DNA from 3 places in the Exiguobacterium sp. s7 genome. Region 1 is predicted to be linked to each of the others. Evidence: riboswitches for the same ligand, from Rfam matches in the RefSeq annotation. Region 1 holds a riboswitch; each other region holds the start of a gene.

Region 1 (7,298 bases):
GTTCTATGACGAGGCCGGATACTTCTCGACACGTTCGGAAGACAAAGGCTATGAGGTACGTCAACATATCGCCAACCGGTTGAGCGATGTCGGCTTCAACATCGAAGCGGTCCACCATGAAGTGGCACCGGCCCAGCACGAGATCGGCATCAAGTACGATGACGCGTTGCATACGGCCGACAACATCCAGTTCTTCAAAGAAATCGTCACGTTGGCAGCCCAAGAGAAAAACGCGAAAGTGTCGTTCTTGCCGAAACCGCTCCGCGACGTGAACGGTTCGGGAATGCACCTCAACATCTCGGTCTGGAAGAACGACAAGGACGGCAATCCGACGGTCAACGCGTTCGAAGAGCCGGAGTCGGATTACGGCCTGTCGGTCACAGCCCGTCATTTCATCGAAGGCATCTTGAAGCATGCCCGTGCGACGGCCATCTTCACGAACCCGCTCCCAGAATCATATGAACGTCTCGTTCCAGGCTTCGAGGCACCGGTCAACATCTGTTGGAGCCCGTCGAACCGCAGTTCGATGATTCGAATCCCGGCGTCACGCGGCAGTGCGACACGCGTCGAAGTCCGTAACCCAGACCCGAGCGCCAACCCATATCTCGCCCTCGCGGCCCTGATTTACGCTGGACTCGAAGGGATCGAGCAACAGCTTGAGCCGTCATCACCGAACGAGGACGACTTGTTTGAGTACTCGGCCAAACAAATCGAGAGTCAAGGCATCTCGTCACTCCCGGCGACGTTCCATGAGTCGATCCAATCGCTCAAGTCGGACCGGTTCCACGATTACTTCAACCATGACTTGATCGACCGCTACTTGTCGCTCATCCAAGTCCGTAAATAAGCAAAACATACAAAAGCCCATTCCTCGGCCGAGGAATGGGCTTTTACGCTTAATGAATACCGCGCATATACTTTTTGATGACCGGGGCGAGTGCGAACAGGATCAGACTGAGCACGATGGCCGCGCCACCGATAATCCCGAAGTAGAGCATCTCGTTCTCCGGTGAATAGAAACGGACGAGCTGAGCGTTGATCCCTTGCGCCGCCGCGTTCGACAAGAACCAGAGCGACATCGTCTGGGCCGAGAAAGCGGCCGGGGCGAGTTTCGTCGTCGCCGACAGACCGACCGGCGACAGGCTGAGCTCACCGAGCACGACGATAAAGTAGCTAAGGACGAGCCAGAGCGGGTTGACGAGCGTGTCCGGGCCCCCGAAATAGGCCGGGAGCAAGATCACCAAGAAACTTAACCCTGCGAACAAGATCCCGAACGCGAATTTCGTCGGGATGCTCGGCTCACGGTCACCGAGTCGGACCCAAAGCCATGCGAACACCGGTGCGAGCATGATGATGAACAGCGGGTTGAGCGACTGGAACCAGGCCGGTGAGAGCGTGATCCCTAAAAATTCAAGGTCGGTCCGCTTGTCGGCATAGCTGGCCAAAATCGTCGCCCCTTGCTCTTGAATCGCCCAGAACATGACCGAGGCGATGAAGAGCGGGATGTAGGCGATGATTCGTGACCGTTCGACTTCCGTCGTTTTCGGACTGCGATACATGATAATGAAGTAAATCGTCGGAATGGCGATCCCGAACACACCGACGAGGCCGATGAACGTGTTGATCGTGAACAAACCTTGCGGGATGAGCACGGCCAACAGGCCCCCGATGAGGACGACCGCGATCGTCGTATACTTGATCGCGTTTTTCTTCTCAGACGGCGTCAACGGGTTCGGCACATATGAACCGGCAAGACCGAGGTTGCCTTTCTTCGTGACGAGGAAGACGACGAGACCGATGAACATCCCGACCGCGGCGAGTGCAAAGCCCCAATAGAAGCCGTAGCTCTTTTGGACCCCACCGACAATCAAAGGTGAAATGAAGGCACCGAGGTTGATCCCCATATAGAAGATGCTGAACCCGGCGTCACGACGACGGTCCGTCTCGTGATACAGGTCACCGACGATGCTTGAAACGTTCGGTTTCAACAAGCCCGTACCGATGACGATCAACGCCATCGAGATGAACAAGAACGTCAGGCTGCCTGGAATCGACAAGACGATATGACCGAGCATGATGAACACGCCGCCGAAGAAGACGGCCCGAGACGTCCCGAAGACACGGTCGGCGAGCCATCCCCCAATGACCCCCGACATGTAGACGAGTGCGCCGTATACCGACATGATTGACAAGGCGACATTCTGGTCGAGACCGAGACCGCCCTCAGATACCTCGTAGTACATGTAGAACACGAGGATGGCGCGCATCCCGTAATACGAGAACCGTTCCCAAAACTCAGTGAAGAATAGCGTGAACAAGCCTTTAGGCTGTCCGAAAAAACCTTTTTGTGGCACGCTGTCCACAATTTTCTGTTTATCGATCCTTTCCATGAAAGATCCCTCCTTAACCGTATCATCATAAAAAAGAATCATTATGTTTGTAAAGAATAAACGAATGAAAAATTCAAAATTTAATGATATTCGAACGAAATCAAAAACCACACTAAACGACTAGGTTCAGTGTGGTTTTATAAGTCAAGCTGTCTTTTGTTTCGCTTCGGCTGCGCTGACGCGGCGTCCAAGTTGCCAATAGATGAGTCCCGACACGCAGCTGGCCGCCCCGACGAGGATCAACGCGATATGTCCGGCGCGTTGGTCGAAGAACAAGCTTGCCATGATCGGTGCGGTCACCCCACCGATCAACCATTGGATGCTGGCGGCCCCGTTGTAGGCACCGCGCATATTCTCCGGAGCGATCAAGGCGATGAACGTCTGTTGGACCGGGGACATGATCATCTCGCCGAGCGTATAGAAGGCGTACACCGCGAGCAAGACGCTGACGAGAACGAGGTACGGTGTCCCGAGTGAATAGAGGAGACGCGGCATGACGGCGATCAGAATCATGCCGACCCCGAAGATGGTCGCCCCGGCGAGCATGACGTTGCCGAACGGCTTGCGGCCGAGTTTCGAAGCGATCGGGAACTGGAACAACACGACCATGATGCCGTTCAAGGCGAGCATATAGGCGAACGGGTTCTCACGATCGGTGTACGATGGCATCGACTCTCTCAAGAAGAGGGGCAGCATGCTCTCGATGAGCGAGAAGCCCATCGAGATGAAGACACCGGCAAAGATGAACACGAGGAACACCTTGTCATTGTAGAACACGCGCAGGACATCCCGGTTCGACGGCGTGTCGACATCGGTCGTCTCTGGGAGTGACTCCCGGATGAAGCGACCGAGGACGAGTGCGTACAAGACGAAGACGAGAGCGGCCGAGTAGAAGATATACTGCCGGTCGATAAAGAGGACGGCACTCCCGAGGAGCGGGCCGAATGCAGCCCCGATATTGTGCCCCATCCGCAACAGACCGAACGCCTCGTTCATCTGTTCGGGCTCGGTCACATCGGCTACCATCGCGCTTGCGGCCGGGTGGAACAATGAGTTCGTCAAACCGAGCATGGCGTTCAAGAGAAGGAGCGGCCAAAACGTTTCTGCGAAGGCGAAACCGACGAGGGCGAGGGCGTCGCCAAGAATGGCAGCCATCATGATTGGTTTGCGGCCATACAGGTCTGCGAGCCGTCCACCGACGACCGATCCGATGAGCGCCATGATCGGTCCGGTCGCCATGATGACCCCGACCTGGATATAACTGTCGAGCTTGTCGCTATAGTAGAGGACGAGGAACGGTGCGATCATGAACATCATGACACCGGTGATCGTCTCTCCGAGGAAGCGGATCCAAATGTTACGGTCGAGCTGTTTGAGTGATTGAATCATTAAGGTCACCTGCTTTAGTTGATAGAATAAGAAAAGGGACGCAGCATGCACAAAGGCATACGCGTCCCTACGATCTTAGGCATGCCTCGGAAGGCAGGCGACATCACGGATTCAAATCACGGAGAGGCGCCTGCCGGTCAATATGAACTTGGACGTGCGAGCGTTGAATGACTGACATCGGTACCTCTCCTTTCTGCATTGGACTGTCTTCTCTTCAAGATTATGATATTTCCGTGAAATGTGTCAACATAAATCGTCAATGTGTCATAATAATTCGTTCAAATTCTTTCGGCTGAGCCGGTAGTCGATCAACCGAGAGAACACGACTTGAATCATCGCCGTGACCGGTACACTGATGAACATCCCGACGAGACCGAACAGGCTACCCCCGATGATGATCGAGGTGATGACCCAAAACGGGGTGATGCCGACGCTGTCGCCGAGAATCTTCGGGCCGAGCCAGAGTCCGTCGAATTGTTGCAACAAGAAGATGAACAAGAGGACGATGAGCGCCGTGAACGGGTCATAGAAGTAGGTGATGATGAACGCCGGAATCATCCCGAGCAGCGGACCGACGTACGGGATAAAATTCAAGACGCCGACGATGACGCCGAGTAGAAGCGCGTAAGGTGCCCCGATGATCAACAGACCGGCGACGGCCAACACCCCGATGATGAGGCAGTCGATCGACTTCCCGATGATATAGCGTTTGAAGATGTAATCCATCTCTTGAAAGATGTCGATCGTCGTCTTAGCCGACGCGACCGGGAACATCGCATACAACAGCCGCTTGAACATGCGGGCAAAAACCTCTTTGTCTTTTAACAGATAGATTGAGATGACGATCCCAATCAAGAAATTGATGAGCGTCATCGTGAAGCTCGACACGTAGCTGACCGACGACAAGACGGCGGTCTCGACCCAGCCCGAGTAACGTTCCTCGAAGCGGCTGAAATCGATGGCTTGGGCGATCGTCGCGTTGTACTCTTTCAAGTACGTGTTCAACTTGGCGAGGAACCCGTCAATCTGTCGGATGTAGAACGGGAGCTCTTCGATGAGTGAGGCCACACTCGAGTAGATGCGCGGGAACAATGTCACAGCGGAGATGACAAGAATCCCGATGAAGACGATATAAACGATCAGCAAACCTTGATAGCGTTTTAATTGAAACCGTTCTTCTATATAGGACAGGACGGTATTCAGGAGCAGCGCGATGGCAATTCCCATGATAATCGGCGTCAGCAACTGGAACGTGTAGTGCAACACACTAGAAATCGTGTCCGGTTCACTGATGACTTTCCATAGGACGAGCAGAATCAATCCGATCACGCTCAACTTCCAAATCAATTGACGATTTAATTCCAAAGGTCCATCCCCTCATCTTTTAAATTTTGTAGAATAGTGTTCACTTTGTACTATGACCTTTTTTTTATCGGGATTCAATAGGCCACACCCATTTTCGAAAAAGGATTGACAAGATTGGTAACGTTTGGTTAACTAAGTGACATATTACAAAAAGACAAATCGCATATAAAAACACTTTCTATCAAGAGAAGCGGAGGGACTGGCCCGATGAAGCTTCAGCAACAGATTGTTCCAATACTGTGCTAATTCCAGCAAGGTGACCTTGAGAGATGGAAAGGTGGTTGTTTGAATACGTCCGTATCTCGACACCCCTTTCCGCGGAAAGGGGTGTTTTTTGCATAGGAGGACTATTCATGACAGACAGACGCTCACACTTACTTAAAACTTTACCACCCCAACATTTTGTCGGACTCGCCGATGAAGTCGCAGCACTTGAACAGGCCGGTCGCGATATCATCCGACTCGGTCAAGGGACGCCGGATTTGCCGACGCCCGCCCCAATCTGCGACGCACTTCAGACGGCGCTCCTTGATGCCTCGACCCATCAATACGGTCCGTTCCGCGGTCAGGCCCGTCTGAAGCAAGCGGTGGCGACGTTTTACTTGAATGAGTACGGCGTCGAAGTCGATCCCGAGACGGAAGTCGCGATCCTCATCGGTTCCAAGTCCGGACTCATCACGTTGCCGCAATGTGTGCTCGAGCCAGGGGACGGGATCTTGCTGCCGAACCCGGGCTATCCCGACTACATCTCCGGGGCACGACTCGCCGGTGCCGTCGTCCGTGATCTCATCTTACGCGAGGAGCACGGTTTCCTCCCTGACTATGAGACGCTCGATACGGAAGGGGCGAAACTCATGTATTTGAACTATCCGAGCAATCCGACGGGGGCCGTCGCCACACCAGCCTTCTTTGATGACACCGTTCGGTTCGCCCAGGAGCGGGACTTGATGGTCGTCCATGACTTCGCGTATGGCAGCATCGGGTTTGATGGACACGTCCCGCCGAGCTTCCTGCAGGCGAAAGGGGCGAAAGAAGTCGGGATCGAGGTATATACGATGTCGAAGGCGTTCAACATGTCCGGTTGGCGCGTCGCCTTTGCCATCGGGAACGCGGACATCATCGAGGCGATCAATACGTATCAGGACCACGTCCACGTCAGCGTGTTCTCGGCCATCCAGGCGGCGGCTGTCGCCGCGCTCGAGGCCCCACGCTCCATCCGGGACGATTTGGCCCGACTCTATGAGGCACGGCGTGATCGCCTGATCGATGGGTTGAACCGGGCCGGTTGGGCCGTCGAGCCGCCGGAGGGTTCGTTCTTCGTCTGGGCGAAAGTGCCCGAGGGCGATGCCAAATCGTTCTCGCGTAAGTTATTGTACGAGGCAGGAGTCGCCGTCACACCGGGCTATTTCTTCGGTTCAGAAGGGAACGGATACGTCCGCTTCGGCCTCGTCTCGCCCGAGCCGAAAATCGATGAGGCCGTCGAACGAATCGAGCGGTTGTTTGCCGCCTATGAGGAGGTGCGGGCATGATTCGTCAGGCCGTCCTTGAATATGACCACGCCGATGACGCGCTCGACCGTCTTGATGACTTAGTCGACGGCCGACGTGCCCACGTCCTGCGCGGTCAGAACGGGTACGAAGTCGTGCGGGCCGTCCATCCATCCATCACGGACTATCCGGCCACGACGTTCCGTGGGGAGTGTACGGACAAGGAAGTCGAACGGCTGATTTTTGAAGACGTCGATGTCCTCATCGCCATCGGGGGCGGGAAGCTCGTCGACACGGCCAAACTCGTCGCCTATCAACAGAACGTGCCGCTCATCATCGTCCCGACACTCGCCTCGAACTGTGCGGCGTTCACGCCTCTCAGCGTCGTCTATCGGGAGGACGGGAGCTACGACCGCTACGACATGTTCCGCGTCGTCATCGAACGGGTCATCGTTGACTCGCGGGTCATCTCGCGCTCTCCATATGAATATTTCCGAGCCGGTGTCATCGACACGGTCGCGAAGTTTTACGAGGCCCGTTACTTGAGCGGTGACAGCTCGGTCGACGCGGGCGTCAACACCGGGCTCGTCTTGGCCCAGCAGTGCGGGCGTCTCGTCGAACTTGATTTGAGCGAGCACGCTTTTGAGTCGTATAGTGATGACGTCCG
Region 2 (7,298 bases), on a different contig from region 1:
CTCATGGCGAAAGAAGTCTTGTACGCGGCCGCATCGGGCGACGAGCAGCGCATGCTCTTATCGGCGATGAAGAAGTTCAGCCGTTATCAGCCAATCAACGTCATCGGCACGAAACGCGAAGTCGCAGCGAGTCTCATCAAAGCGAACAAGTTTATCGTGTAAGCAAGCGAGAGAAAGGGTGGGCCGGACGCGGTCGGCCCTTTCTTTTTGCCTTGCCGACACCGTACAATGGACGGGAGGAGGCGAAGTAGATGAGACGTAAGGCATTGTTAGAACGGATGGGTGCGATTGGCCGCTCAGTCGCAGAGCATGATGGGACACTCATGCTCCTCGCGCTCGGTTCGATCGGGCTCGAGACGGATCGGCTCGACGACTATTCGGACCTCGATTTCTTCTTGATCGTCGAGGATGGGCATAAGGCCCGCTTTATCGACAATTTGGATTGGCTCGCCGTCGAGCCGCTGGCGTACCAGTTCCAAAACACGAAAGACGGACATAAGGTCATGTATGAGGACGGCATTTACGCCGAGTTCGCCGTGTTTGAAGTCGTTGAGATGCCTGGCATCGCCTACACGCCAGGCCGTGTCGTCTGGGAGCGGGACGAGGCGCTCCACGCCTTCGTAACGCCTAACGTCGTCACAGACGTCCCTGACGCCGCATATTGCTATGAAGAGGCGCTGACGAACCTATACGTCGGATTGCTCCGGGAACGACGTGGCGAGCGACTTGCGGGCTTTGAACTCATTCAAGTCGCGGCAATCAATAACGTGCTGAAGGCACATGGAGAGATGAGTGACCCGTTCAATCCGACGCGACGCGTCGAGACGAAGCATCCTGACGTGACTAGGCTCCTTGAGCAAGGGGTATTAGGCTATGGGCGTTCCGTCGAGGCGGCAGCTGCGATTCTCGGTTATATCGAGGCGCGTCATCCGGTGAACGCATCGTTGAAGCGAGAGATTGAGCGTTTGCTTGAAGCGTGAATGGTCGATTCGGAATGTGCTACATTTATAGAAGAGGTGATGAACATGGTGACACTATATGGCTATCCGCCATGCAGTACGTGTAAAAAAGCAGAGAAGTGGTTGAAAGAGAACGACGTCGAGTATACATACGTCCATATCGTCGAGGCGACACCGTCGAAAGATGAACTGGCCGAACTATGGAAACAGTCGGGTCTCCCGCTCAAAAAATTCTTCAATACGAGCGGCCAAGTATATCGAAACGAAGGCATCAAAGATCAACTGCCAAATTTATCAGAAGACGAACAACTCGAGCTTCTCGCGAGCAATGGTATGCTTTTAAAGCGTCCAATCGTGACAGATGGTCAAAAATCAACTGTCGGATTTTCAGAAAAGTCGTTTACAGACGTTTGGGGCGAAGTGCTATAATACTCGTGTGAGTCTAATTCATTTGAGGGGGAAGTTAAGATGAGCAAAGTACCTGCCAATCTACGTTATTCAAAAGAGCACGAATGGGTTGAAGTGAACGGAAGCGTGGCCCGCATCGGGATCACGGATTTCGCACAAAGCGAACTAGGGGATATCGTCTTTGTCGAACTTCCTGAAGTCGGCGGCACGATTTTACTCGATGAGCCGTTCGGTTCGGTCGAGTCGGTCAAAACCGTATCAGAGTTGTACGCTCCAATCTCTGGAAAAATCACAGCGGTGAACGAATCACTCGCCGATTCACCAGAACTCGTCAACGAGGCACCGTTCGAAGGCGCTTGGATGATCGAAGTCGAGTTGAACGATGCGTCAGACGTCGACAAACTCATGTCAGCCGAAGAATACGAAGCGATGATTCAAGGCTAAACAAAACCCGGTTTCTCTTCACGAGAAGCCGGGCTTTTTTGTTCATTCGAAATCGAGGCGGTAATGATCAGGCTGGATGAGCGACGTCCGGTTGAACAGGCGGTAGAAGATGATTCCGAGCGTTATCGGGATGAGTCCGAACAAGACGATGACGAGCATGACGTTCCAGAGCGCGAACCCTCCCGGCATCAAATGCAAGGCGTTGATTGGCCCGATGAGGCCGGAGACGCCGAAACCGGCACTGATCGGCGTGCCTTCGATCCGAAGGATGCCTGCGAGCGCTCCGAGGATGGCCGCATTGGCGAGTACGGGCAACATCATGATCGGACGACGGACGAAGTTCGCCATTTGAATCTTCGGTGACCCGAGGAAGTGGGCGATCGACGTTCCCGTCGCGTTCATCTGCCAGCCGGCGATGGCGAGACCGAAGCCGGCGGCGACGACCCCTAAGTTGGCGGCCCCGGCCGCGACACCAGACAGACTGATCGCTGTGGCGATGCCGACCGTCGAGATTGGCGAGACGATGATGAGCGAGAACGCCATCGCGATCAACATACCCATCACAATCGGCTGCAGTTCCGTCATCGTCATAATGATCGTCCCGACGTATGTGGTGATTTGTGAGATGTAAGTGAGCAGGAACGCCCCGATTCCTCCGGCGACGACGATGACCGTCATCGGTAAGACGAGTACCGTGTATGTCTTCAAGCGTGGCGACAACTGCATGACGAGGAACGTCGCGAGAGCGGCCGTCACACCGGCCGTGATGACGTCACCGATTCCAGCCATGAGGAACGCCCCTTCTTCGATGCGGATGGCGCCGCTCCCGACTTGGGTCGCGATGCCGATCGTGCCGGCCTCGAGTGCCGAGCGTCCGAACTGCATGGCGACGGCGACACCGATGATGACCGGTAAGAGACGCATCGCGATTGTCGTCGCATCTAAGATGAACTGCAGTGACGGAACATAAGGTAAGATGGCTTTCGTTAATTCACCGAGCAAGGCGCTCGGGATGAGGGCGATGAGGATGGCAAGACTGAGGCCGTTCAAGACGTTCATCAAAAACTGTTTTCTGGTAAGCTTCTCTTCCGTCATTGGGGATTCACCTGTCCTTTTCTACTGGTATGCTGTTATGTACAAAAGCAATAAAGTTAATGACCATACTATGCCTCTTTCTAGCAAGCGTCAATATAAAATGTTGAAATGTTCAGAATTTTCCATTTGAGCACAACTTTTGAACCGACCGGTCCGGATTCATATACTTAGAGGAGAGGTGAGAACAATGATTACTGACGGATTCTTATATATATACGCCCCGATGTGCGGTACATGCGCCGTGGCCGAGCGGATGCTCTCGGTCGTCGAGGCCGTCGACCCCGAACTCCAGATTGAAAAGCGCGATGCCAACTTTATCCCGAACGAGCTCGAGGTGTATCAAGTCATGAGCGTCCCGGCGCTATTGAAGCTGGAAAATGGCCAAGTTCGCGATCGTTTGTATGCGTTTCAAAACGTCCAGCACGTCCTATCTTTCGTCAAATGAGATAGGATGATTAGAATAATCTGAAAATTTTAAATAATCAGTTGACACAGAAAGTTCACGAATGATATATTCATTACAACATCTTACTTGAACACAACATAGGTCGAGATTTTCCCGTCAGCAAGACGTTTTCGAACAACCGTTGCATGAGCTTACGCGATTTCAGGTGGACCTTCCCTTCGATTGTCCCCCAAAAAAATCAAGCGTCGGGGCACCGGTCGCGTAATTGCATGGTCCGTTCGAAGACCGAGTGATGATCGGGTAAAAATCCCCCATATAAGGATGAATGCTCTGATCGGGCAAAAGAGGTTCATCTATGGGTTGTCCTTCAGTGACTCAAGTTGCTACGTTCTGTGTCATCCTCGGATGGCACCTTTTTTAATTTGTCTGAAAAAAATAGTTTGACATGAAAATAATGTGTCGCTATGATAAAGCTAATCAAATACGCAACCACTCTTATCAAGAGAGGCTGAGGGACTGGCCCTATGACGCCCAGCAACCGCGGAGCAATCCGAAATGGTGCTAATTCCAGCAAGGTGTAAACCTTGGAAGATGAGAGCAATCGTTGTCCGTACCGATAAAGTACGCACGTTTGCTCAAACGTGCGTACTTTTTTTGTTGTCAGGAGGGAAATGGATTGATTCAACTACGCAATGTGGCCAAATGGTTCGATACGAAAAACGGTCGGGTCCAGGCGGTCGATGATGTGTCGCTTACCATCGAAAGCGGCGAAATTTTTGGAATAATCGGATATTCAGGGGCGGGGAAGTCGACGCTCATCCGCTTGCTCAACCGACTCGAGGCACCGTCTAGCGGTGAAATCGTGGTCGCCGGCAGCGAGCTGACGAAGCTCACGCCTAAGGAACTACGCGGGGTACGTAAAAACGTCTCGATGGTGTTCCAACACTTCAACCTATTATGGTCGCGCACGGTCGCTGAGAACATCAGCTTCCCGCTCGAGCTCATCGGGGTACCGGCCAGCGAACGCAAACGCCGCGTCCAAGAACTTGTCGAACTCGTCGGCTTAGGCGGACGGGAAGACAGCTATCCGTCGCAACTATCGGGCGGTCAAAAGCAGCGAGTCGGGATAGCCCGTGCGCTCGCTACGAATCCAGAAGTGCTCCTCTGCGATGAAGCGACGAGCGCACTCGACCCGAAGACGACCGATTCGATTCTCGAACTGCTCGTCAGCATCAATAAAAAGCTCGGATTGACGATCGTCCTCATCACCCATGAGATGCACGTCATCCAAAAGATTTGCCACCGCGTCGCCGTCATGGAGGCCGGGAAGGTCGTCGAGACCGGACAAGTCGCCGAGGTGTTCCAACATCCGGAACAGCCGATCACGAAAGAGTTCGTCAAACAGATCGGCGCGGTCGAAGACATGTCGCTCACGTTCGAGCACTTGAAAGCGCGTTATCCGAGCGGTCAAATCGTCAAGCTCAAATTCTTGAACGAGACGGCCGAGCAACCGATTCTGTCAGAAGTGTTGAAGCAACATGACATCGGCTTCAACATCATCGGCGGGAACGTGACGCAGTCACAAGTCGGTGCCCTCGGGACATTATTCATCCAATTGATCGGAGAGCCGGCTGAAGTCGAGCGGGCCATCGCCTCAATCCGGTCGCAGGCAGTGGAAGTGGAGGTAGAAAGCGATGTTTCCTAATGTAGATTGGCAAGTCATGCTCGAGCAAACGTGGGAGACGCTCTATATGACGCTCGTCGCCGGAGCCGCGACGTTCGTCATCGGTCTCGCCCTCGGGATGCTCTTATACGTCACGAACGAACCGCTCATGATGAAAAACCGTCCGATTTACACGGTCATCAGCGCAATCGTCAACGTGTTCCGGTCGATCCCGTTCATCATTTTGATCATCTTGCTCATCCCGTTCACGTTACTCGTCGTCGGGACGATGCTCGGATCGACGGCAGCGTTGCCGGCGCTCATCATCGGTGCGGCTCCGTTCTATGCGCGGATGGTCGAGCTCGCCCTTCGTGAAGTCGACCGCGGCGTCATCGAGGCGGCTGAATCGATGGGTGCGACAAAATGGCAAATCGTCTATAAAGTGTTGTTCCCAGAAGCATTGCCGGCCATCGTGTCAGGCATCACGGTCACGATCGTCGCGATCGTCGGTTATACGGCGATGGCAGGGGTCGTTGGGGGCGGGGGACTCGGGAACTTGGCGTTCCTCGAAGGGTTCCAGCGCTCACAGAGTGACGTCACGTTCGTCGCGACCGTCTTAATCTTGGTTATCGTCTTCGTCATCCAGTTCATCGGCGATCGACTCGTATCAGTAATTGACAAGCGTTCCGCTTGATCTAAATAGAAAATTTGGAGGGGTTTTATAATGAAATCATGGAAAACAGTACTCGGATTGACAGCAGCTTCAGCACTCACGATTCTCGCGGCTTGCGGCGGAGATTCAGAATCAGGTTCGGGCGATGACAAGACGCTCGTCGTCGGTGCGTCAAACGTCCCGCACGCTGAGATTTTAGAGCACATTCAAGACGACTACGAAGAGAAGGGCTATACGCTCGAAATCAAGAAGTTCCAAGACTACGTCCTCCCGAACAAAACGCTCGCGGACGGCGAACTCGACGCGAACTACTTCCAACACGAGCCGTACCTCGAGTCGCAAATGGCTGAGAACAAAGACTACAAATTCGCATCAGCCGGCGGCGTCCACATCGAGCCGATCGGTGTCTACTCACAAGACTACAAATCACTCGATGAGCTGCCAGAAGGCGCTGAAATCATCATGAGTTCGTCAGTCGCTGACCACGGACGAATCCTCACGATGCTCCAATCAGAAGGCTTACTCACGCTCGCAGAAGGCAAGACGACGGACGCGACGGTTTCAGACATCGTCGACAATCCGAAAAACTTGGAGTTCAAGACGGACGTTGAAGCGGCACTTCTCCCGCAAGCGTTCAACAACGGTGAAGGGGACGCGGTCCTCATCAACACGAACTACGCGATCGATGCCGGCCTCAACCCGCTCGAAGACGCGATCGCCCTCGAAGGCGAAGACTCACCTTACGTCAACTTGATCGTCACACGTGAAGGCGACGAAGACGACGAGCGCGTCAAGGCACTCCTTGAAGTTCTCACGTCAGAAGAGACACAACAGTGGATCTTGGACGAATACAAAGGTGCAGTCGTACCGGTCAAACAATAATTGTCGTCAAGGCTCGGGACATCCCGGGCCTTTTTTGTTTGGAGTAGTTTTGACGCACCAATAGAAGTACACTACATATATGTAGAAAAAGGGGGGATCCGGATGAACATACGACACATTCATCCGCTGACGCTGGGTGTCTTATTTGGTACATTTTTTGCCCGGCTGTCGACATTTTTTGTTATGCCGTTTTTTGCGATTTATCTTGCGACGCTTGGCTTCTCGGCGAGTGTCATCGGGACGGTGTTCGCCATCTCGGCGCTATCGGGGTTGTTCATGAGCTTTTTCGGGGGCACGCTGTCTGACCGCTATGGGCGCAAACAGTTGATGCTCATCGGGATCGCCTTGAACGCGATCACGTTCAGCGGGTTCGCGCTCGTGACGGAATTATTTTGGTTTTACATGTTCTCGGTACTTATGGGCGTGTCGCGGTCGTTCCTCGAACCGGCGTCCCGCGCGCTCATCAGCGACACGACGCAACCGGACCAGCGCGTCATCGTCTACAATGTCCGCTACTTTTTAATCAATATCGCGGCGGCGATCGGTCCGTTGCTCGCGGTCGTGTTGTCGCTCACCGGGGCGAAGAGCGCCTTCTTCGTCGTCACGGGCGTCTATGTGTTATACGGTCTCGTCATCTCGACGCTGTTCCGGAAATATCCGTTCGAGGAAGGGGACGGCGTCAAAGTCCGGCCGCGCTTGACGGAGACGTTCCGTGTGTTACAACAAGATAAGACGTTCCGCTACGTCATCATCGGGATGATTTTCGCC
Region 3 (7,298 bases), on a different contig from region 1:
AGCCGTTGCCGTTCATCTTGATCGCGCTCCTTGTCATCATTTTTCAAATGGACTCCATCGAACGGAAAGGCGTCTACTTCACGTTTTCGGAAAGTATCGTCCTCATCATTTTCTTGTTTTTTGATTTCGAGACGGCGCTTTTCGTCAATCAGATTGGTCTCCTCGTCTTCCAGTTCGTCAACTTGAAACCGCGCGTCGCGCTTCGACGCTTCCGCTTCACGTATCCTTGGAACGCCATCACGTCTTTCTTGGAGATTGCCATCCCAGCCGGTGTTTACTTGGCGCTTGGTGGTGTGACCGGTCTCGGCTTCTATTCTCAAGACTCGTTCCTGCCGCTCGCCGGTTTGATTCTGGCCATCATCTTGAACACGGTCGTGCAAAAGTATCAAGTCGGTTGGTGGTTCCGCGTCGACATCCCGGTCCGCGATTTTCTGAGCATCGCGTTTTATACGTATATCGTCAGTCTCGTCTTCATTTTGGCGGCCTCGTTGTTCCGGGAGACGAATTTACTAGTCGTCAGTAGCATCGCTGCCGCGTTGACGTTCTTCATCAAGCGGCTCATCATCCAAAAAGGCCGGCAAGACGCCTTTAAATCGTTGATTGAACAGTATGATGAGGCAAAAGAAGCCGTGTCGTTATCGCAGAGCGAGGCGCAAGCCATCGAAGTGTTTCTCAGTCAATGTGAGCGGCTCAATCACTATGACGAAGGGTTCGTCGAGTTTAAACTGTTCGACCGTACCCTGTACTTTGATTTGAAGACGCGTCAGCCGATTGACCGTCACATCGTGTTCGATTTGCTCGATCACGCTTATCCGAACGAAGCCTCGGTCGAATATGAGATGCGCTTCGAATGGGACGCACCACTGTCGAACGAATTTGACGACGACTATCATAGTTTCATCTCGGTTCGGTCCGAGGAGATCGAAGGGATTCGCACGTGGCTCGTCATGACGGGTGAACACGTCTATGGGTATCCCCCGACCATCCAACGTGAAATCGTCAAACTTCTCAAGTCGTTCAACCGGACGATCAGCCGTTGCCATGAGCGCGACCGTCTTTACACGGAAAGTCGGACCGACAGCTTGACGCTGCTCGCGAATGCACGCGCGTTTTACGAATACGGGATTCAACAAATCTCGGACGGTTCGATGTATCCGATTTCGGTCGCGATGCTCGACATCGACTTTTTCAAAAAAATCAACGATGTGCACGGACATCAAGTCGGGGACAGTGTGCTCCAAGAGTTTGGACGGCGGATTCGCCAGGCACTCCGCACCGAAGATTTTGCCGCCCGTTACGGCGGTGAAGAGTTCATCTTGCTATTGAATCGTTGCGATGTCGAACAGGCAATCGAGATCGCCGAACGGATCCGGCAACAAATCGAGAACAAACCGTTCCACGTCGACGGAATCGATATCCCCGTCACCGCTTCGATCGGTGTCGACACGATTCAGGCGTTCGGTGACAAACGCCTCGACGATACGATCCGTAACGCTGACCGGGCCCTCTACGTCGGCGGGAAGTACGCCGGACGCAACCGCGTCGCCCATTACAATTTCTTAACGACCTGACTCACCCCCACGTTCACCGCGTGGGGGTTTGCTATTGACAAGCGGATTTGAAACAGGTACGTTAGGGAACGTGTCTTATAATTAAATATCACAACTTTTTTATCAAGAGAGACTGAGGGACTGGCCCAGTGACGTCTCGGCAGCGGGTAACCTGTGCCAAATCCAGCGAGCAGTCTGCTCGAAAGATGAAAAAAGTGTTTTCTTGTAGAGAGAGCCTTTTTTCAGAAGGCTCTCTTTTTATTTTATGAATGAGGTGAATCGATTGGAACAACCGACAGCTAACAAATGGGCACTATTGCCTTTGCTCGTCTTCCTCGTCTTCTTTATCGGGGCAGGCATCTACTATAACGACTTTTATAAATTCCCGGTCCTGATCGCGGCGTTGATCGCGGTCATCGTCGCGGCGATGATGACGAAAGGCAGCGTCACTCAGACGGTCGAGCGTGTCGCCCAAGGTGCGGGGAACCCCGGCATTTTGATCATGGTCTTCATCTTCTTGCTCGCCGGAGTGTTCTCGAGTGTCGCCGAAGCAATCGGCGCAATCGACGCGACCGTCAATGCGGCGCTGACATTTTTACCGTCCTCGCTTCTACTGAGCGGTTTATTCGTCATCGCGGCTTTCATCTCGATGGCGATGGGAACGTCGACGGGCACGATTGCCGCCCTCGCCCCGATCGCGCTCGGTATCCACGAAGAAAGTGTCGTCAATATCGCCATCGCGGCGGCTGCCGTCGTCGGTGGTGCCATGTTCGGGGACAACTTGTCGTTCATCTCGGACACGACAATCGCTGCCGTCCGGACCCAGCGTACCAATATGCGTGACAAATTCCGAACCAACTTTTGGATTGTCCTCCCGGCCGCCCTTATCACAATCGTCCTCTTATCGGTGTTATCGAGTGGAGAATCGACTGTCGATGCAGCCGCGTTCGAATGGTATAAACTCATTCCATACCTCGCCGTCATCGCTCTCGCCTTGACCGGGTTGAACGTCATTCTCGTTTTGCTTGGCGGGATTGCCTTGACCGGCATCATCGGTTTGATCGATGGGAGTTTGGCTGTCACTTCATACGTCACGGCTATGGCAGACGGGATGATGGGTATGGCCGAGATTTCGCTCTTGACGCTCCTCATGGGCGGACTCGTCGGACTCATCTCGCATAACGGCGGGCTCACTTACTTGCGTGACGCGCTCACGTCGCGGATTCAAAAACGTGCCGGTGCCGAATGGAGCATCGCCGGGCTCGTCAGCGCGACGAACGTTGCGACGGCGAACAACACGATCTCGATTCTCGTGGCCGGTCCGCTCGCCGCCAATATCGCCGACACGTATGACATCGAGCGAAAGAAATCAGCGAGTGTGCTCGACATCTTCTCGTGTGGCGTCCAAGGCCTGTTGCCTTATGGGGCACAGCTGCTCATCGCCGCCGAATTGACGAATACGGCGTCACCAGCGCTCGTCCCGTATATGTTCTATCCATTCCTGCTCTTCATTTGCGGAGGGCTGGCCATCGTCTTTAACTTCCCGCGTTTCAAAAAGCGCGCCTGACCAAAACGACCCTTTGAAGCACTAGCTTCGAAGGGTCGTTTGACGTTTCGTTTCACGTTCACGTTGAAGTTGTTCGTTGCGTTTTTTGAAGGCGCGCCGCTTGAGCAATTCCTCGAGGCCACGGCTGATCGCCCAAAGAACAAACAGTAACAGTCCAAGCATCGATAAGCGGAACGGACTTTGAATAAACTCTTCCCACTGGTCACCAATGACCGAAAAAATCAAGACGACAAGCAGTTTCCCGAACCCCGCCGCCATGATGAATGTCCGAAGCGGCATTTGAATGAGGGCAAGTAAGTATGTGATCAAACTGACCGGGATGAACGGGAGCGAATATAAAAACCCAAGCGAGATCGGGCTCATATGGTTGATGCGTTCCAGCCAATATACCCCTTGTTTATGTTTTTCGAGCCACCGTGTCATCGGTTTACGGAATACGTAACGGACGGCTGTAAAGACAAGAATCGTCCCTAGTAAACTACCGACCCAAGACAATAACGTCCCGAGCAAGAACCCATACGTGGCCGCGTTCGCCGAAATGATGAGGACGAGCGGAAGAAATGGAAAGATCGCCTCAAGGAACGGCGCCCCTAGTCCTGCCCATGGGCCTCCCGGAAGCTCTTGCAGCCATTCAATCAGTTGGATAATCCATTGTTGGAGTGATGTGAGCATATCAGTTTCCACCTTCGACTTTCATTAATACCTTTTACCCGATTTCGCTCAGGAAGACGCATCCCCCTGCACGCCAGTAAAAAAAATAAAAAGTATTTGCGAAATTTCGCTGTGATATCTATCATATAATATGGACTTGTGGTTGCAGGCAAGTCCGCTCGTCGAACGACACAACCCAACGTTCGTTTTCCTGCAAAAAACTGAACACAGGGGAGTAATAACATGGAAACAAAACCAATGCGGGTCTTGCTGTACTATAAGTACGTCAACATCGAAGACCCAGAAACGCTCACACAAGAGCACCTCAAGTATTGTAAGGACCTTGGCATCAAAGGACGGATCTTGATTTCTTCCGAAGGAATCAACGGAACGTGCTCTGGGACTTGGGAACAGACCGAGCAATACATGAACGACTTGAAAGCGAACCCGCTTTTCAGCGATATCGAGTTCAAAATCGATGAAGTCGAAGAGCATGCGTTCAAAAAAATCTTTGTCCGTCATAAGAAAGAGCTTGTGACGTGGCGCTTTGATGGTGAGTTCGACGTTCCTAAACAGCACGGTGCGTACCTCGAACCGGCAGAATGGAAAGAGATGATGAATCGCGACGATGTCGTCATCCTCGATGTTCGTAACAACTACGAGTACGATCTTGGTCACTTTAAAAATGCGATCAAAATCGACGTAGAGGCTTCTCGTTACATGCCAGATTGGCTCGAAGAGAACAAGGACCTCTACGAAGGGAAAACCTTACTCACGTACTGTACCGGAGGCGTCCGTTGCGAGAAATTTACCGCATATATGCGTGACCAAGGTCACGACAACATTTTCCACCTAAAAGGCGGCGTCGCCATGTACGGCAAAGACGACGCCACGAAAGGCGAAAATTGGGAAGGCGAGCTCTACGTCTTTGACGAGCGCATCAACGTCCCAGTCAACACGGTCAATCCGTCGGTTGTTTCCGAGTGCATGCACTGTGGGACGAAGACGGTCCGTTACGTTAATTGTGCCAACCCGGTGTGTAATGCTCAACACTTCTGTTGTGAAGAGTGTGAACCGAAACAAATGCGTTCATGCTCGAAAGAGTGCCAGGAGCATCCACGTAACCGCTATATCATCGAGAATATCGCGGACAAACTTCAGGAGACTGAAGGCGTCGTCGGGTAACAAAAATCGACCGAGAAGCACTTCGAGCCTATGCTCGAGGTGCTTTTTTTGACAAAAACTTTACGTCTAGTGCCTGAAAGAATCGGGTATAGTGTAGATACCATTGTCAGACAGGAAGTGAATCGATTGCTCTTTAACGAACCTTTACTCGCCGCCTTGCTCGCGTGGTTCATCGCCCAAGCGGCCAAGCTCGTAACCGAACTCATTAAAACACGAGATTTTGAACTTGAAATCATGTTTGCCTCAGGTGGGATGCCAAGTTCCCACTCCTCGACCGTCGTCGCATTGACGACCGTGATCGGGCGTATCGAAGGGCTCGACTCCAGCATGTTCGCGCTCGCCCTGATTTTCGCGACGATCGTCATGTACGATGCGACCGGTGTCCGGCAAGCGGTCGGGTTCCAAGCCCGTTTGTTGAACGACTATTTCAAAGGCATCAAACATGAGACACCGATTTTAAATGAGTTGGTCGGTCACACCCCGTTCCAAGTCATCGTCGGTGCCCTGCTCGGTCTCGTCATCGGATTGTTTTTCCCGATTTAAGCTGAATTTTAGAGGCATGTCGCCCCTTCTTCTCAAAACACTTCCATCTTTTTGTGAACTTTCACAACAGAGACGGTATAGTGAGAGAGAGGAGGAATCGACATGCCTTTTTTGCAGAAATCTTATGAATCGCTCGATACACTCGCCGAAGCAATCGGACAAGCGATTCGGGCCCCAATCACGATTGAAAATCGCCACCACCAGTTGCTCGCCTACAGCACCCACCCCGACTCGACCGACCCGGCCCGCATCGCGACCATCATCGGCCGTCGTGTGCCGGAAGCGGTCATCGAGGACTTATGGGAAAGTGGAATCCTGCAAGAAGTGATCGACCGAGACGAACCGGTCGTCATCCCAGCCCGGGTGGCTGTCGGTTTAGGCGAACGTGCCGCTGTCGTTATCAAACAACAGGACGATGTGCTCGGTTATATTTGGAGCCTGGCCCGAACGACCCCGTTCTCGGAACAAGAGCTCACTGTGTTAAAAGAAGGCGCGAGCATCGCTAAAAAATTGCTCATGACCATCGCCATGCATGAGCGGCGCATCGATGCCGAGCTCGAGCGTTTCTTTTTAGAGGTGTTGGCCAGCCCCAATTTGTCGCCCGCTCATCGCGATCGTTTGAACGAACTCGCCCCGATTGCTGTCGCCAGCCGACTCACCATCATCGAGTGCGGCCAACCGATCACCCCACAGCTGGCGGAGCGATTGTTTTATGTTCTCGCGACCCAACAAGCGATCGAGGTCGTGTTGCACGCCATCGATGGTCAACAGCTACTCGTCTGGCATTATATGAAATCGGAGTTAGCCGAGGAAGAGACGGCACTTTTGCAGTGGGCCAATCGCTTCGAGACACAGCTCCGAGAGAAATTCACGGAAGTCGATCCACGTTTAGGCGTCAGCCGTCGTTTCTTTGAGAGCGACATGCTGTATGCCGCGATGGAAGAAGCACGACAGGTCACGTCGCTTCGTCGGAAGTTCCCCTATGAGCTTGCCGCGACGCACACGTTCGAACAAATCGGGATTTATCAGCTCGTCCCAGATCTCGCTCGCCGAATCGGGCTTCGGCTCGAAACGCATCCGACCATCGAGCGTTTGCAGGCATATGATGTCGCCCATCATACCGAGCTCGTCACGACGCTCGAGTGGTATTTCTATTTTGATGGGAACGTCAAACGCGTCGCCGCCCATCTTCACATCCACCCGAATACCGTGCTCTATCGGATTCGCCGCATCGAGGAACTGACGAATATTACGCAAGTCTCACTGCCCGAACGAGCCGCTGTTTACCTCGCCATCAAGGCAGGCCAATACCGACAAGATGATTGATGCCTGCTTTGTGATTTTTCACAAAGTGGGCATTGTCATTTTTAGAATCCATGCTAAAGACAGCGTTTTCGGATGGGGCTATACTAGAGGTGTGAACAAATTGTATCAGTAGAGAGAAAGGGGAACTTTACATGAAAATCGGGGTATTGAAAGAAATCAAAAACAATGAAAACCGCGTCGCCTTGACGCCGATGGGTGCAGCCGTATTAACTGAGCTTGGACACGAGGTTCTCGTCGAGACGGAAGCCGGTGTCGGGAGCGGCTTCACGAACATGGAGTATGTCGATGCAGGGGCGACAATCGTCGACACAGCCGCAGACGTTTGGGGAAACGTCGAATTAGCGTTGAAAGTAAAAGAACCGCAACCGTCTGAATATCGTTATTTCCGTCCGGACTTGACGCTCTTCACCTACTTGCACTTGGCAGCCGAACCAGAACTCACGAAAGCACTCGTCGATTCAGGCGTGACGGCGATC

Evidence for each region. Region 1 has a riboswitch for S-adenosylmethionine ahead of KNP79_RS11510 (aminotransferase class I/II-fold pyridoxal phosphate-dependent enzyme). Riboswitches for the same ligand answer to the same signal wherever they lie in the genome.
Region 2: it holds a riboswitch for S-adenosylmethionine, as region 1 does, so the genes downstream of both, KNP79_RS02740 (methionine ABC transporter ATP-binding protein) here and KNP79_RS11510 (aminotransferase class I/II-fold pyridoxal phosphate-dependent enzyme) in region 1, are expected to answer to the same signal.
Region 3: it holds a riboswitch for S-adenosylmethionine, as region 1 does, so the genes downstream of both, KNP79_RS06165 (Na+/H+ antiporter NhaC family protein) here and KNP79_RS11510 (aminotransferase class I/II-fold pyridoxal phosphate-dependent enzyme) in region 1, are expected to answer to the same signal.

Annotation. Positions count from the first base shown of each region.
Region 1 is NZ_JACSLO010000009.1:20,887-28,184, forward strand. It holds gene KNP79_RS11490 (glutamine synthetase family protein) at 1-847, shown strand, start outside; gene KNP79_RS11495 (peptide MFS transporter) at 897-2,390, opposite strand; gene KNP79_RS11500 (MDR family MFS transporter) at 2,535-3,779, opposite strand; gene KNP79_RS11505 (AI-2E family transporter) at 4,044-5,144, opposite strand; SAM riboswitch class I at 5,320-5,420, shown strand; gene KNP79_RS11510 (aminotransferase class I/II-fold pyridoxal phosphate-dependent enzyme) at 5,498-6,673, shown strand; gene KNP79_RS11515 (iron-containing alcohol dehydrogenase) at 6,670-7,298, shown strand, end outside.
Region 2 is NZ_JACSLO010000002.1:26,077-33,374, forward strand. It holds gene KNP79_RS02710 (acyl-CoA dehydrogenase family protein) at 1-162, shown strand, start outside; gene KNP79_RS02715 (hypothetical protein) at 252-980, shown strand; gene KNP79_RS02720 (arsenate reductase family protein) at 1,026-1,388, shown strand; gene gcvH (glycine cleavage system protein GcvH) at 1,428-1,811, shown strand; gene KNP79_RS02730 (PTS sugar transporter subunit IIC) at 1,854-2,870, opposite strand; gene KNP79_RS02735 (thioredoxin family protein) at 3,094-3,351, shown strand; SAM riboswitch class I at 3,805-3,910, shown strand; gene KNP79_RS02740 (methionine ABC transporter ATP-binding protein) at 3,989-5,017, shown strand; gene KNP79_RS02745 (methionine ABC transporter permease) at 5,007-5,669, shown strand; gene KNP79_RS02750 (MetQ/NlpA family ABC transporter substrate-binding protein) at 5,700-6,530, shown strand; gene KNP79_RS02755 (MDR family MFS transporter) at 6,633-7,298, shown strand, end outside.
Region 3 is NZ_JACSLO010000003.1:210,034-217,331, reverse strand. It holds gene KNP79_RS06170 (GGDEF domain-containing protein) at 1-1,571, shown strand, start outside; SAM riboswitch class I at 1,668-1,763, shown strand; gene KNP79_RS06165 (Na+/H+ antiporter NhaC family protein) at 1,816-3,117, shown strand; gene KNP79_RS06160 (TVP38/TMEM64 family protein) at 3,139-3,789, opposite strand; gene trhO (oxygen-dependent tRNA uridine(34) hydroxylase TrhO) at 4,012-4,953, shown strand; gene KNP79_RS06150 (divergent PAP2 family protein) at 5,071-5,496, shown strand; gene KNP79_RS06145 (PucR family transcriptional regulator) at 5,599-6,822, shown strand; gene ald (alanine dehydrogenase) at 6,954-7,298, shown strand, end outside.